One region of the Pectobacterium araliae genome, then DNA from elsewhere that is predicted to be linked to it. Evidence: predicted binding sites of a transcription regulator. Region 1 holds the regulator's gene; each other region holds the start of a gene.
What was found. Region 1 encodes CRP, which controls carbon source genes, mostly activating them, when cyclic AMP is high. Its sites were predicted from a motif close to ATGTGANNNNNNTCACAT; they were not measured.
Positions count from the first base shown of each region.

Region 2: a site for CRP is predicted at 2,099-2,116, ahead of AACH44_RS17770 (NupC/NupG family nucleoside CNT transporter). Genes of this name have one in related genera too.
Region 3: a site for CRP is predicted at 1,782-1,799, ahead of focA (formate transporter FocA). Genes of this name have one in related genera too.
Region 4: a site for CRP is predicted at 1,406-1,423, ahead of yrbN (protein YrbN). Genes of this name have one in related genera too.

Region 1 is NZ_AP028908.1:357,418-361,024, reverse strand. It holds gene AACH44_RS01590 (phosphoribulokinase) at 1-646, shown strand, start outside; gene AACH44_RS01585 (OsmC family protein) at 760-1,167, opposite strand; gene crp (cAMP-activated global transcriptional regulator CRP) at 1,542-2,174, shown strand; gene argD (bifunctional acetylornithine/succinyldiaminopimelate transaminase) at 2,297-3,523, opposite strand.
Region 2 is NZ_AP028908.1:3,925,178-3,928,784, forward strand. It holds gene AACH44_RS17765 (4'-phosphopantetheinyl transferase family protein) at 1-512, opposite strand, end outside; gene AACH44_RS17770 (NupC/NupG family nucleoside CNT transporter) at 662-1,939, opposite strand; gene AACH44_RS17775 (TatD family hydrolase) at 2,254-3,051, opposite strand; gene AACH44_RS17780 (stress-response protein) at 3,166-3,354, opposite strand; gene AACH44_RS17785 (DUF1328 domain-containing protein) at 3,490-3,607, opposite strand, start outside.
Region 3 is NZ_AP028908.1:1,940,042-1,943,648, forward strand. It holds gene pflB (formate C-acetyltransferase) at 1-804, opposite strand, end outside; gene focA (formate transporter FocA) at 862-1,722, opposite strand; gene ycaO (30S ribosomal protein S12 methylthiotransferase accessory factor YcaO) at 2,121-3,607, opposite strand, start outside.
Region 4 is NZ_AP028908.1:709,345-712,951, forward strand. It holds gene pnp (polyribonucleotide nucleotidyltransferase) at 1-303, shown strand, start outside; gene nlpI (lipoprotein NlpI) at 441-1,325, shown strand; gene yrbN (protein YrbN) at 1,436-1,507, shown strand; gene AACH44_RS03200 (DEAD/DEAH family ATP-dependent RNA helicase) at 1,500-3,392, shown strand.

The DNA.
Region 1 (3,607 bases):
TTTCAGCCTGCTGGAACAAGCGTTTATCGAATATGGCTTACATGGTCGCGGCCAGACGCGTAAATATCTTCACACCTATGATGAAGCGATTCCCTACAATCAGGTTCCTGGGACATTCACACCGTGGGAACCCATGCCGGAACCCACTGATATTCTGTTCTACGAAGGGCTACATGGTGGTGTGTTCACCGAACAAAACAATGTGGCGCAGCATGTCGACTTGCTCGTCGGCGTTGTGCCGATCGTCAACCTGGAGTGGATTCAAAAGCTGATTCGTGACGTCAATGAGCGCGGTCACTCGCGTGAAGCGGTGATGGATTCCGTCGTCCGCTCGATGGAAGACTACATCACCTATATCACGCCACAGTTCTCTCGCACACACATCAACTTCCAGCGCGTGCCTACCGTGGATACCTCTAACCCGTTTGCCGCTAAGTCTATCCCTTCACTGGACGAAAGCTTCGTCGTCATTCATTTTCAAGGGTTGGATAATATTGATTATCCCTATCTGCTCGCCATGCTACAGGGTTCGTTTATCTCCCACATCAACACGTTAGTCGTTCCTGGCGGGAAGATGGGGCTGGCAATGGAACTCATCATGGCGCCGCTGGTGCAGCGGCTGATAGAAGGGAAAGCCATCGAATAAGCACCGAGATACGCGGGCCGACCACAGGGGTGAGGCCTCCCCATGGGAACCTCCCCCTGTGTTTCCCCTTATAACAGGCTTAAGTGACCAGAATTAGTGCCCAGAGAAAAGGATTAGGCCAGCACTCTAATTTCGTGACTGTGCGTCACCTCAACGGCTTTGCCCAGCATCAATGCCACAGAGCAGTATTTTTCCGCTGACAGGGCAACGGCTCGTTCGACGGCTTTATCGGTCAACCCTTTTCCCGTCACGATAAAATGCAGATTGATATGGGTAAATAAGCGCGGCGCTTCAGAGCGTCGTTCTGAGGTTAATTTCACCTCACAATCCGCCACGTCGTTGCGACCTTTTTGCAGAATCGACACCACATCAATCGCACTGCATCCCCCTACGGACATCAACACCATTTCCATCGGGCTCGGCGCTTTATCGCCGGAATTGCCGTCCATCAATACCTGATGCCCTGATGCGGATTCGCCCAAAAACGTTAAGCCTTCAACCCATTTTACCCGAGCCTGCATAATGCCTCTCCACTAAAAATTTTTTGAAAATTTATACCGTTACTGTACAAAAACCAGCGTTAATCAGAGCTTTGTCATGCTGAAGCGAGACAACACAAGACACATCCTTAAAGCTGTGTTAAAACGAAAATAGAATAGACCTTTTCTGGACAAAGCCAGAAACGAAGAAGATGATGACGTAGCCAGACATACCCAACCACGTTTACGGTGCAGCAAGGCAGTAACCGCAAAATCAAGGGTACAGTGGTTCCAGTATATTCCCTGACGTCATTCTGCCTAGACTGAATTTTATTTTTTTAGCAGTTAAACACGCCGTACAGGGAACTCTGACCCCTGTAATTTGCGCAGTGAATTACAACAGAGGATGATAGCGAATGGTTCTCGGCAAACCGCAGACAGACCCAACTCTCGAATGGTTCCTTTCCCATTGTCATATCCACAAGTATCCATCGAAGAGCACGCTGATTCACCAAGGTGAAAAAGCAGAAACGCTTTACTACATCGTGAAAGGCTCTGTTGCAGTGCTAATCAAAGATGAAGAAGGCAAGGAGATGATTCTTTCCTACCTTAATCAGGGCGATTTTATTGGTGAGCTCGGCCTGTTTGAAGAAGGTCAGGAACGCAGTGCCTGGGTTCGGGCAAAAACCGCCTGTGAAGTGGCTGAAATTTCCTATAAAAAATTCCGCCAGCTTATTCAGGTTAACCCGGATATCCTCATGCGTCTGTCTGCGCAAATGGCAAGCAGACTTCAGGTTACCTCTGAGAAAGTCGGCAACCTCGCCTTCCTTGATGTGACCGGACGTATCGCCCAAACATTACTCAACCTGGCAAAACAACCTGATGCCATGACGCATCCAGATGGCATGCAAATTAAAATTACCCGTCAGGAAATTGGGCAAATCGTTGGCTGCTCGCGTGAAACCGTGGGTCGCATTCTGAAAATGTTAGAAGACCAGAACCTGATCTCTGCGCACGGTAAAACGATTGTCGTTTACGGCACTCGCTAAACCCCTGTCGCTGTACCCTACCAACAAAAAAGCGTGAAGCCTCGGCCTCACGCTTTTTTTATGGCGTGCCATCCGTGGCCGCCACCCTACGTTTTTTATCGCTACTCTTTTAAGCGCGTAACTCAGTTTGCTGCGTTAACGACCTGCGCGACAGCGTTGGCGAACTTCTCCATCCCCTGCGCAATATCGTCTTCATCAATGATCAAAGACGGTACAAAGCGGATGACGTTCGGCCCCGCCATCAGCACCATCAGCCCTTGAGCCGTTGCCGCCGCCAGGAACTCGCCCGCGCGGCCATGCCACTGCGGTTTCAGCTCTGCCCCCAACAGCAGCCCCATCCCGCGAACCTGATCAAATACGCCGTACTGCTGATTGATTTTCTCCAGTTCACTGACAAAACGATCGTGACGATCCGCTACGCCCGATAGCACTTCTGGCGTGTTGATGATATCCAGCGCGGCTTCCGCCACAGCACAAGCCAGCGGGTTGCCGCCATAGGTGGTTCCATGCACCCCAACCGTCATCGCTGAAGCGATCTCTTCCGTCGTCAGCATCGCGCTAATCGGGAAACCACCGCCCAACGCTTTAGCCGTCGTCAGGATGTCCGGCGTAATACCATAGTGCATATAGCTAAATAATTTACCAGTACGTCCCATCCCACTCTGCACTTCATCAAACACCAGCAGCGCTTTATGTTGATCGCACAAGTCACGAACACCCTGCAAAAATTCAGGCGTAGCGGGGGTAATTCCGCCTTCCCCCTGAATGGGTTCGAGTACAACCGCGCAGGTGTGATCGTCCATCACTGCTTTAACGGCAGCGAGATCGTTGAACGGAACGTGCACGATATCGGCAGGCTTAGGCCCGAAGCCATCGGCATACTTAGGCTGTCCGCCAACTGAAACGGTGAACAGCGTCCGGCCATGGAACGCATTGTAGAAGGCGATGATCTTGGTTTTATACGGACTATGGCGTTTAACCGCATAGTAACGCGCCAGCTTAAAGGCGGCTTCGTTAGCCTCTGCACCAGAGTTAACAAAGAACACGCGATCGGCAAAAGTGGCATCGATCAGTTTGCTGGCGAGGCGTAGCGCAGGTTCATTGGTGAAAATATTGCTGGTATGCCACAGTTTTTCGCCCTGCTGCTGTAACGCATTAACCAGCGCAGGATGGCAGTGACCGAGCGCCGTGACCGCGATACCACCGGAGAAATCGATATATTCTCGGCCGTCCTGATCCCAGACACGGCTCCCCTTACCTTTCACGGGTACAAACTTCGCGGGTGCATAAACCGGCAAAATAACCTTATCGTGGGTATCCCGTGTCACTGCTTTCTGCTCTACTGCCATTTGCTGCCTCACTCTGCTGTCCATTACGTCAGAAATGAAAATATAGTCAATAAATATGCATAGAAAATCAATAACAGGCAATAT
Region 2 (3,607 bases), 1.1 Mb from region 1:
TTCGCCGAGAAGCTGATCGTCAGCAAGCAGCTAAATGCCTCATCTCGCTCCTGAAACCACTGGAACTCTTCATCGCCAATGATGCCGGGCCACAGCGACTGCGCACGCTCGTCGGACATAAATCCTTCGATATCCACACCCACGCACGATAGCGCATCGCTACGTAAATGGGCGGCGCAGAGTACGCTGTCTTTGTTATGGCTCAGCGAACCGGCGATGTTTTCCGGCCATTGCGGCGAGCGATCTTCCCCGCTATGCAGAACAAAATCGGGGTGGCTCAACTTATTCAACACATGTCTGGCAAGATAACGTCCAGCCAAAAATTCAGCCCGTCGTTTCGGTACGGCGCGCTCTAGCGCGTCGGAAAAAGGAATGTTCGCCTCGGCAAAAAGCGCGTCGTCGTAGGCAGACAAATGGAAATGGCAGCGTGCAGTAATACCTGGGTAGGCGGCACCGTCCGTTGCCCGTGGAAAAGAAATCCATTCAACATCATCAATAAAAGCAGAAAGCATGTTGCTCCACTCAGGCAAGCATATCGCACCCGCATTCGGTAAATGCTGCGCAAGCCACGCTTAAACCATGAAAAATGTAGGGGCATAAACGAACAATGGGCGACTTTCGCCGCCCATCATCTCGCTACTGCAAGAATGCCTGGTTACATTTACAAAGCCAAAAAGAACCCTGCAATGCAGGCGCTCATCAGGTTAGAAAGCGTACCTGCCGCAACCGCTTTCAAACCAAAGCGGGCAATATCCTGACGCCGAGTCGGTGCCATACTGCCCAAACCTCCAATAAGAATAGCAATAGACGAAAGGTTAGCAAAGCCGCACAGTGCAAACGAAATCACCGCTTTGGTATGATCCGACAGAACCTGCAAGCCCGCGGCCTGCACCACCTCATCCGCTTTCAGATATTCACTGAAATTCAGGTAAGCAACGAACTCGTTGACGATCAGTTTCTGCCCAATGAACGAACCCGCAACGGTCGCTTCACTCCAGGGAATACCAATCAGGAACGCGACAGGCGCAAAGCACCAGCCCAGAATCAGTTCCAGTGACAGCTGCGGATAGTCAAACCAGCCGCCAATGCCGCCCAGAATACCGTTCAACACGGCGATCAAGGCGATAAATGCCAGTAGCATCGCCCCCACATTCAGCGCCAACTGCATACCGGAAGCGGCACCGCTTGCCGCCGCATCGATGACGTTAGCTGGGCGATCGTCTTCATCGACAAACCCAACCATTTCATCATGGTCGTGCGTTTTTTCCGTTTCCGGCACCATCAGTTTGGCAAACAGTAACCCGCCCGGAGCCGCCATGAAGGACGCCGCAATCAGGTATTCCAACGGCACGCCCATCTGGGCATAACCCGCCATCACGGCACCAGCAATCGATGCCAACCCACCACACATCACCGCAAACAGTTCTGACTGCGTCATGTTGGCAATATACGGACGGACCACCAGAGGCGCTTCCGTTTGACCGACAAAGATATTGGCCGTCGCAGAGAGCGATTCAGTACGGGAGGTTCCCAGCAGTTTCTGTAATCCGCCACCGAGTACCTTGATGACTATCTGCATAATGCCCATGTAGTACAACACGGCGATAAGAGAAGAGAAAAAGACGATAATCGGCAAGACGCGGAGTGCAAAAACAAAGCCACCACCGCCAAATACTTCGAACATTTTGTCGGAGACCAGACCGCCAAACATGAACGACACGCCTTGATTTCCATAGGCGATAACGTTTGCTACACCGCCCGTCAACCCTTCCAGAATCTTGCGGCCTACTGGTACATACAGCACCAGCGCACCAATACCGATCTGAAGAATGAAAGCACCGGCTACGGTGCGCAATCTGATAGCTTTACGGTTATTGGACAGCATAACCGCGCACAGTATCAGAACAATCATGCCGATGAGACTCATAACGAGTTGCATGTGTAGTTCCCTATAACGCGTGAAAAAGTGAGAGCAAAAATAAAAATCAGCCGCCAGAGCAAAATAACGCTCTGGCGAGCTGATTATAGAGATAGGCTCGTGAAGGTCGCTAATTTATGTCACAAATACATACAACATCGAACAGTCCAAAACACATAATAGTGATCTACGTCACAATTTAATGATTGGTATATGAAATCGAAATGGCTGTTCTGCCTGTTGTCGCACAGAAATAACAGAAAAGCAGAAGCAGTACGTCCTTCCGCTTGGGGAACGATCGTGGCGTAACAGGCCGTTCACTAACAACAGCCGTGTTACGCCGGAGTGAGCCGCCCAAACAGCCTAAACGAATTCTGCCAGAGTGCCTCCGCTATCACCTCAGGCGATTCAGCCCGTAGCTCACATAGCGTTTGAAACGCACACGAAATACGTTCGGGTCGGTTTGGTTGCCCCTGATAGCCGCTCATCGGCATATCAGGGGCGTCGGTTTCCAGCAGCAACCGATCTAACGGCAGTTGCGCGATTGCCTGACGCGTTTTATTCGCTCGGTCATAGGTTATGGTTCCCCCTACGCCGATGTAATAGCCCAGCCGGATAAAGGCCTGCGCCTGTGCCAGGCTGCCTGCAAACCCGTGAACCACGCCGGTACGCGGCACATCGATACGACGCAGTAATTGCGCCAGCCTGTCGTGGCTACGTCGCGAGTGCAAGATCGTCGGGAGATCGTATTTTTTCGCCAGCCGAAGTTGAGCCTCAAGGAAGGTAAACTGCCGCTCAAACTGCGGTTCTGGCATAGTGAGATCCAACCCAATCTCCCCCACCGCCACCAGTTTGGCGGGCAACTGGCGCAGTTCGTCTTCCAGACGGAGCAGGTCGCTCTCCTGATGCTCGGCGATATAAAGCGGGTGAAGGCCCAGTGCGGCATAGAGCGGTGAATAAGTACGAGTGAGCGTCAATACACGCTCAAAATGCTGAGCAGCCACGGCAGGAATGATGATGCGATCAACTCCCGCGTCTTGCGCCAGACGCAAGCTTTCCGGTGCGTCATCATAGAATAAGGGGAAATCAAAATGGCAGTGGGTATCGATAAAACGGTATCGTTCAGCGGGCACGTCGCTTCTCTCCGTCAAAATTAGGTCCGTCTGGATGAGGCGACCTAATCTACGCCAAAGAACTATCCTGCCAAAGCCTCATGGCAGAATCGAACCTGTCGTTGCGGTGAGGCCTCAGTGTAACGTGGTTTTATCTGAGGATACCTCTTCGTGCGCTTTTCCGTAACCCTCTTGCAAGACACCGGACAGGTAATCGTTACTTCCTTCCAGCCAGGCACAGTCGCTGTCAAACCAATCGGCCCACAGCGCCAGAAAGTTCCCTTTCCACTGTTTCCATTTGCCAACAATGATATCGCTATTCATCACAAACCTCCTGATAAACTGTCGAAATGCAGCAAATACGCGGGTAGCATCAGTAAAAGATAGTGTGCCGATAAAATATGACAGCCGCGTGGCGCGGCTGTGTGCTCTGTATGACGAATGTATAAATGTGCGGTGCTACGGCCGCTTCCGACCCGTGAACAAGCTAACCAGAAACAGAATAATACCGACGACAAAGACGATTTTCGCCGCGCCAGCTGCCGTACCGGCCAACCCGCCGAAACCTAGCGCTGCC
Region 3 (3,607 bases), 1.6 Mb from region 1:
TTTAACCGCAGCCAGGTAGCCAAAGTAAGTCCACTGAACGGCTTCCTGAGCTGTCGCTGCTGGGCCAGAAATATCACAGCCGTATTTAGCGGCCATTTCTTTAATTTGGCTCAGTGCATGATGCTGATCGGCAATTTCTTCACGCAGACGGATTGTTGCTTCCAGATCTTCACCGTTTTCCAGTTTGGATTGCAGAGAAGTGAACTGAGCAAACTTGTCTTTCATCAGGTAGTCGATACCGTACAGCGCAACGCGACGGTAGTCACCGATGATACGGCCACGGCCATAAGCATCTGGCAGACCAGTCAGAACGCCAGACTTACGACAACGCAGGATGTCTGGAGTGTAAACATCGAACACGCCTTGGTTATGCGTTTTGCGGTACTCGGTGAAGATTTTTTTCAGTTGAGGATCCAGTTCACGACCGTAAACTTTGCATGAACCTTCAACCATTTTGATGCCGCCAAATGGAATCAACGCACGTTTCAACGGCGCATCAGTCTGCAAACCAACGATTTTTTCCAGACCCTTGTTGATGTATCCCGCGTCGTGAGACGTGATAGTTGCAGCAACATTGGTATCAAAATCAACAGGCGCATGAGTACGGTTTTCCTGTTTGATGCCTTCCATGACGCTGTCCCACAGCGCTGAGGTCGCTTGAGTTGCGCCAGCCAGGAAAGACTCATCACCTTCATACGGCGTGTAGTTTTTCTGGATAAAGTCACGAACGTTGACGTTATCCTGCCATTCACCTTTGCTAAAGCCTTGCCATGCATTGGCCAATTTTTCATTCAGCTCGGTCATTTTACACCTACCTTTGATATGGATTTCTTAAAACCCGACGTTGCGGCCGATAGCACCTTAGTGGTGCTTGTCTCCACCGCGCAAATAAATTACCCAATATGTCAAACCGACCATTACGCCGCCGCCGATGATATTCCCTAGGGTGACGGGAATCAGGTTATCGGTAATGAAATGGCTAACGGTTAAATGTTCAAACTGAGACGGTACCATGCCAATGGCATTCCAGAATTCCGGGGTCGCAAAATTTTTGATAACGATGCCCATAGGAATCATGAACATGTTGGCGATGCTGTGCTCAAAGCCGCTGGCAACGAACATCGCGACAGGCAGAATCATGGCAAACATTTTGTCTGTAAGCGTACGACCAGAGTAGCTCATCCATACGGCCAGACAAACCATCAGATTAGCTAAGATACCCAAGCACAATGCTTCAACAAATGTATGCTCAAGCTTGTGCTCAGCCGTTTGCAGAACGTTCAGACCCCATGCACCGTTTGCGACCATATGCTCTCCTGAGAACCAAATAAGTCCAACGAAGAAAAGCGCGCCAATCAGGTTGCCGACATAAACATTAGCCCAGTTACAGGCTAGTTGCTTCCAGGTAATACGTCCACTGGCTTTAGCAATCACGATGAGAACAGTTGAGGTAAACAAGTCTGCGCCGCAGACGACAACCAGCATGAGACCAAGGGAGAAACAAATGCCCCCGATCAATTTCGCGATGCCGAAAGGAATCGTCGCTGTCCCTGTGGTAGCCGTAATATAAAAGACGAAGGCGATCGAAATAAATACACCCGCAGTGATCGCTAAATAAAACGTCGTGCACGGTTGTTTGGTAGCTTTATAGACTCCGGCGTCTTCAGCAACTTTTGCCATAGCGGCCGGTAGTAATAGAGTGAAGGGGTTGTCAGCTTTCACACTAACTCTCTCTTAAAATTTATCAGCGTTGAGATACTAACAAAGCAGTATACGGCAAAATTTGACGTGGATCATATTGCAAGAAATTAACGGGGTGATGGGGAGGGTGGGATACTGTGATTTAATGGGTAATATATTGAATATTATGGTAAAAAAATATTTTAATTTTTACAAAAAGAGTTGAATGATAGACGTTAAACCTACCGATTTAGCGTTAATGAAAATCATGTTTTGTAGAATTTCAGTACCGCCTTGTCGAGGTAATTTAATTAAAAATTCACCATTCAATAACAATATTCTGATTATGCATCACGAATAATAAAATATTGTCCTTCAGACAACAAAATAGCCCTTTTAAATGAAGGGCTATTGGGGTTATTTACAACAGAGCGTAGACATTATTTTGACTGCCAATAACGGCGTTTCGCCTGTTGCAGCTTTTCATAGGCCGCCAGCAGTGACTGATGCGCAGGTAAAGAGGCAAAGGTATCGTCTACGGCAAACAGGCCGTAGAAGCACGCTTCGCCAGCAACGGCGGCACTGGCGACATCAACCGTCTCACTACCGTACATTTTGGTAAAGGCATCGTAGTATTCAGCGGGATTGCGTTCAGGATCGAGCGCCAACAGCAGCAGGGTTTGCAGGCAACGATAGTAATTGCTGCGTTGTGTGCTGAAGACTGAATCGTTGAAATCCTGCGTCCATTCTGTCCAAGTCAGCGCCTGATCCAGGTCGCCGCCGGCCAGCGCCAACATGGCTTTCAATTCGCCAACGCGCAGAGTGAACCAGCCATTATCTTTGCCGGTGGCAATACCAAGCAACTCGCGTACGCGGGTGAAGTCATCCAGCCCTTCGTCATCCAACTGTTGTAACAATGTCAGATACGCTTCTTGTTCCCATTTGCTGTCAGGCAGAGCCAACAGCGTGTCACGCAGATGAGCACCCATGCTGTTATTGGCCAACAGCAGATCGTCAGCAGGATAGATGTCCGACATTCCTGGTACGATGATACGGCAGGCATAAACAGCCAGATGCTCATAGTCAGCAATGTAGACCTCTTTATCTTCCTGCTTGAAGATCGCCATCAGCGTGGCGAATTCTTCTTCTGTTGACCCTTTAAAGCTCCAGTCAGCAAATTCATAATCTGCCTCTTTTTTGAACATATCCCAGGAGATCAGGCCGCTGGAATCGATAAAGTGGGTTTCCAGATTAGCGTGCTCGGCCACTTCTTCATCATCAAACGTCGGCGGAGTGAAGACATCCAGATCTTTCAGGCCGCGGCCTTGCAGCAGTTCGGTGACGGTACGCTCCAGCGCTACGCCGAAGTCAGGGTGGGCGCCGAAGGAGGCAAAGCAGGTGCCGTTGGCGGGATTAAACAGCACCACGCAGATGACCGGATATTTTCCGCCCAGTGAGGCATCGTAAGAGAAAATCGGGAAACCTTCTTTTTCCAACGTTGCAATAGCTTTGACCACGCCTGGGTAGCGGTTCAACACCTCTTGCGGGATTTCCGGCAGGCTGATGGATTCGGCAATGATGCGGTTTTTGATACTGCGCTCGAATACTTCAGACAGCCCCTGAACACGGGCTTCGTTGGCTGTGTTACCCGCGGACATCCCGTTAGAAACGTACAGGTTACCGATGATATTCATCGGAATATAGACGGTTTGCTGATCGGACTGACGGGTAAATGGCAGCGCGCAAATACCTCTGTCGGCATTGCCGGATTGCAGATCGATCAGATCGCTAGCACTCAGTTCCTGTTCAGGATCGTAAAACAGGTGTAGGCGAGCATCCAAAATCCCTTCCGGCAGAGTATCGTCTTCCGGGATCGGGAACCATTTTTCATTCGGATAGTGAACGAAATCACCGCTAGCGATAGTTT
Region 4 (3,607 bases), 350 kb from region 1:
CATGCGATTCGTCGTATTGAAGAAATCACTGCCGAGATCGAAGTTGGCCGCGTGTATCAGGGTAAAGTTACCCGTATCGTTGATTTTGGTGCTTTCGTCGCTATTGGCGGCGGTAAAGAAGGCCTGGTGCATATTTCTCAGATCGCCGACAAGCGTGTAGAGAAAGTGACTGACTACCTGCAAATGGGGCAGGAAGTGCCAGTCAAGGTTCTGGAAGTTGATCGTCAGGGCCGCGTGCGCTTGAGCATCAAAGAAGCCAATGCGCCAACTCAGGAAGCGGCAGCCCCGTCTTCTGAGGAATAACGACTGTTAGAAAACAGTCCTATGGCACCTTGCCTGATTATGGCAAGGTGTTGCGTATATCGTAAGGGCATGGATGTCCTTGCGTTGAGCAGTCCGGGACAGGATGTTCATCCAATGTTTGTCTTCGGGAGTGGGAAATGAAGCCTTTCTTGCGCTGGTGTTATGTTGCAACAGCACTCATGCTGGCAGGATGCAGCAACACGGATTGGCGTAAAGACGCAGTATTGGCGATTCCGTTACAGCCGACTTTGCAGCAGGAAGTGATTCTGGCACGCATGGAACAAATCCTTGCAAGCCGGGCATTAACCGATGATGAGCGAGCACAGCTATTATATGAGCGCGGAGTGCTGTATGATAGCCTCGGGTTACGGGCATTGGCGCGGAATGATTTTTCACAAGCGCTGACGATCCGCCCTGATATTCCAGAAGTTTTTAACTATTTGGGTATCTATTTAACGCAGGCAGGCAATTTTGATGCTGCCTATGAAGCGTTTGATTCTGTACTAGAGCTTGATCCAACTTACAATTACGCGCGTTTAAACCGTGGCATCGCTTTGTATTATGGCGGTCGCTATCTGTTAGCGCAGGATGATCTGCTGGCGTTTTATCGAGACGATCCGAATGATCCTTTCCGTTCGTTATGGCTGTATCTTGTGGAGCGAGAAATCAATCCAGAGACGGCCAAAATTGCGTTGAAGAAACGCTATGACGACGCCAAGAAAGGGCCTTGGGGATGGAATATTGTCGAATTCTACCTGGGCAGTATTAGTGAAAAAACACTGATGCAGCGTTTACAGGAAGAAGCTACGGATAACACTTCGCTCGCTGAGCATCTCAGTGAAACTGACTTCTATTTAGGTAAGCACTACCTAAGTCTGGGGGACAAGAACACCGCTTTGGCGCTGTTCAAGCTGACGGTTGCTAACAACGTCCATAACTTTGTTGAGCACCGCTATGCATTGTTGGAATTGGCGCTATTAGGCCAAGAGCAAGACGACCTATCAGGATCGGACCAGCAATAGCTGACGAACACGTAATCAGCCTGAAAAACTTCGGTTATCACCTTCACGGGTGAGGGCTTTTTTGTTCGCTTTTTAATCCAATTTGAGCCGGTTCACACTTTTCAATGAAAATGACTGAAAATTTTCACGACGAGTTATGTAGACTGGCCGCCATGTTTAATGAGGCACGTGTACATGACTGATTTATTTACTTCTTTTTCCGATTTGGGGCTGTCTGCTCCTATTATTAATGCCCTGACCGATCTGGGCTATGAAAAACCATCGCCGATTCAGGCTGAATGTATTCCTCACTTGCTGAACGGTCGTGATGTGCTGGGTATGGCACAGACCGGTAGCGGTAAAACTGCGGCTTTTGCTCTGCCATTACTCAATAATTTAAAACCTGAGTTAAAAGCACCGCAGATGCTGGTGCTGGCTCCAACCCGCGAGTTAGCTGTTCAGGTTGCTGAAGCCTGTAATGATTTTGCCAAGCATATGCACGGCGTTAATGTTGTTGCCCTGTACGGCGGCCAGCGTTATGACGTTCAACTGCGCGCTTTGCGTGGGGGAGCACAGATCGTTGTGGGTACTCCTGGTCGTCTGCTGGACCACCTTAAACGCGGTACGCTGGATCTGTCCAACCTGAGTGGTTTGGTGCTGGATGAAGCGGATGAAATGCTGCGTATGGGCTTCATCGAAGATGTTGAAAACATCATGGCTCAGATCCCTGCTGAACATCAGACTGCGCTGTTCTCTGCAACCATGCCGGAAGCGATTCGCCGCATTACGCGTCGTTTCATGAAAGATCCGCAGGAAGTTCGCATTCAATCAAGCGTGACTACGCGTCCAGACATCAGCCAGAGCTACTGGACGGTGCAGGGTATGCGTAAAAATGAAGCGTTGGTGCGTTTCCTGGAAGCGGAAGATTTTGATGCGGCGATTATTTTCGTTCGTACCAAGAATGCGACGCTGGAAGTGGCCGAAGCCTTGGAGCGTAGCGGTTACAACAGCGCCGCGCTGAATGGTGACATGAATCAGGCGTTGCGTGAGCAAACGTTGGAGCGTCTGAAAGATGGCCGTCTTGATATCCTGATCGCAACCGACGTTGCGGCGCGTGGTCTGGACGTTGAGCGTATCAGCCTGGTAGTGAACTACGATATCCCGATGGATTCCGAGTCTTACGTTCACCGTATTGGCCGTACCGGTCGTGCAGGTCGTGCGGGCCGTGCTCTGCTGTTCGTCGAAAACCGTGAACGTCGCCTGCTGCGCAACGTTGAGCGCACAATGAAGCTGACAATTCCAGAAGTGGAATTGCCAAATGCAGAATTGCTGGGTCAACGCCGTCTGGCTAAATTTGCAGCTAAAGTACAGCAACAGCTGGAAAGCAGCGATCTGGACATGTACCGCGCACTGTTGACGAAACTGCAACCGCAGGAAGAGTTGGACATCGAAACACTGGCTGCCGCGTTGCTGAAAATGGCACAGGGCGAACGTCCTCTGATTCTGCCGCCAGATCCGGCATTTCGCCCTCGTCGTGAATTCCGCGATCGTGATGAGTCTCGTGGTGATTCACGTGGCGATCGTCGCCGCGATCCGCGTGATTCCCGTGAACCGCGTGAAGGTGATCGTCCGCAGCGTCGTGAGCGTCGCGATGCGGGTGAGATGGAGCTGTATCGTATCGAAGTGGGTCGTGATGACGGTGTTGAAGTTCGCCATATTGTTGGTGCTATCGCCAACGAAGGGGATATCAGCAGCCGTTACATCGGTAACATTAAGCTGTTCGGGTCACACTCAACGATCGAACTGCCGAAAGGTATGCCGGGCGATCTGTTATCACATTTCACCCGCACGCGTATTCTGAACAAACCAATGAATATGCAATTGCTGGGTGATGCAGTCGCTCAGCCAGAACGTCGTGGCGGCGGCCGGCCTGGTGGCGAACGTCGTGATGGCGCAGCGCCACGTCGTTCTTTCGGCGGTGGTGAACGCCGTGAAGGTAACGCTAACGGCGGTGAGCGTCGCGAACGTTCTTTCAATCGTGATGCCGCTGCACCGCGTGCTCCACGTCGTCGCCCTGCTGACGCGTAACAATATTACAACAGAAAATAAAGTATCTTTGCAGAGATATGTAGTGTGTTGATTTTTTCTGTTATAAAAAACCCGCTTCGGCGGGTTTTTTCAAAATAAAAAACGATTTCTCTTTAAATTTTCTTTAGTTACTCAGATCTATTACAGATTAATCGTTGCTTAATGACAGTCACTGTACCTACAGGAAGTTAGTCATGAAGGTTTTCATGATCTTT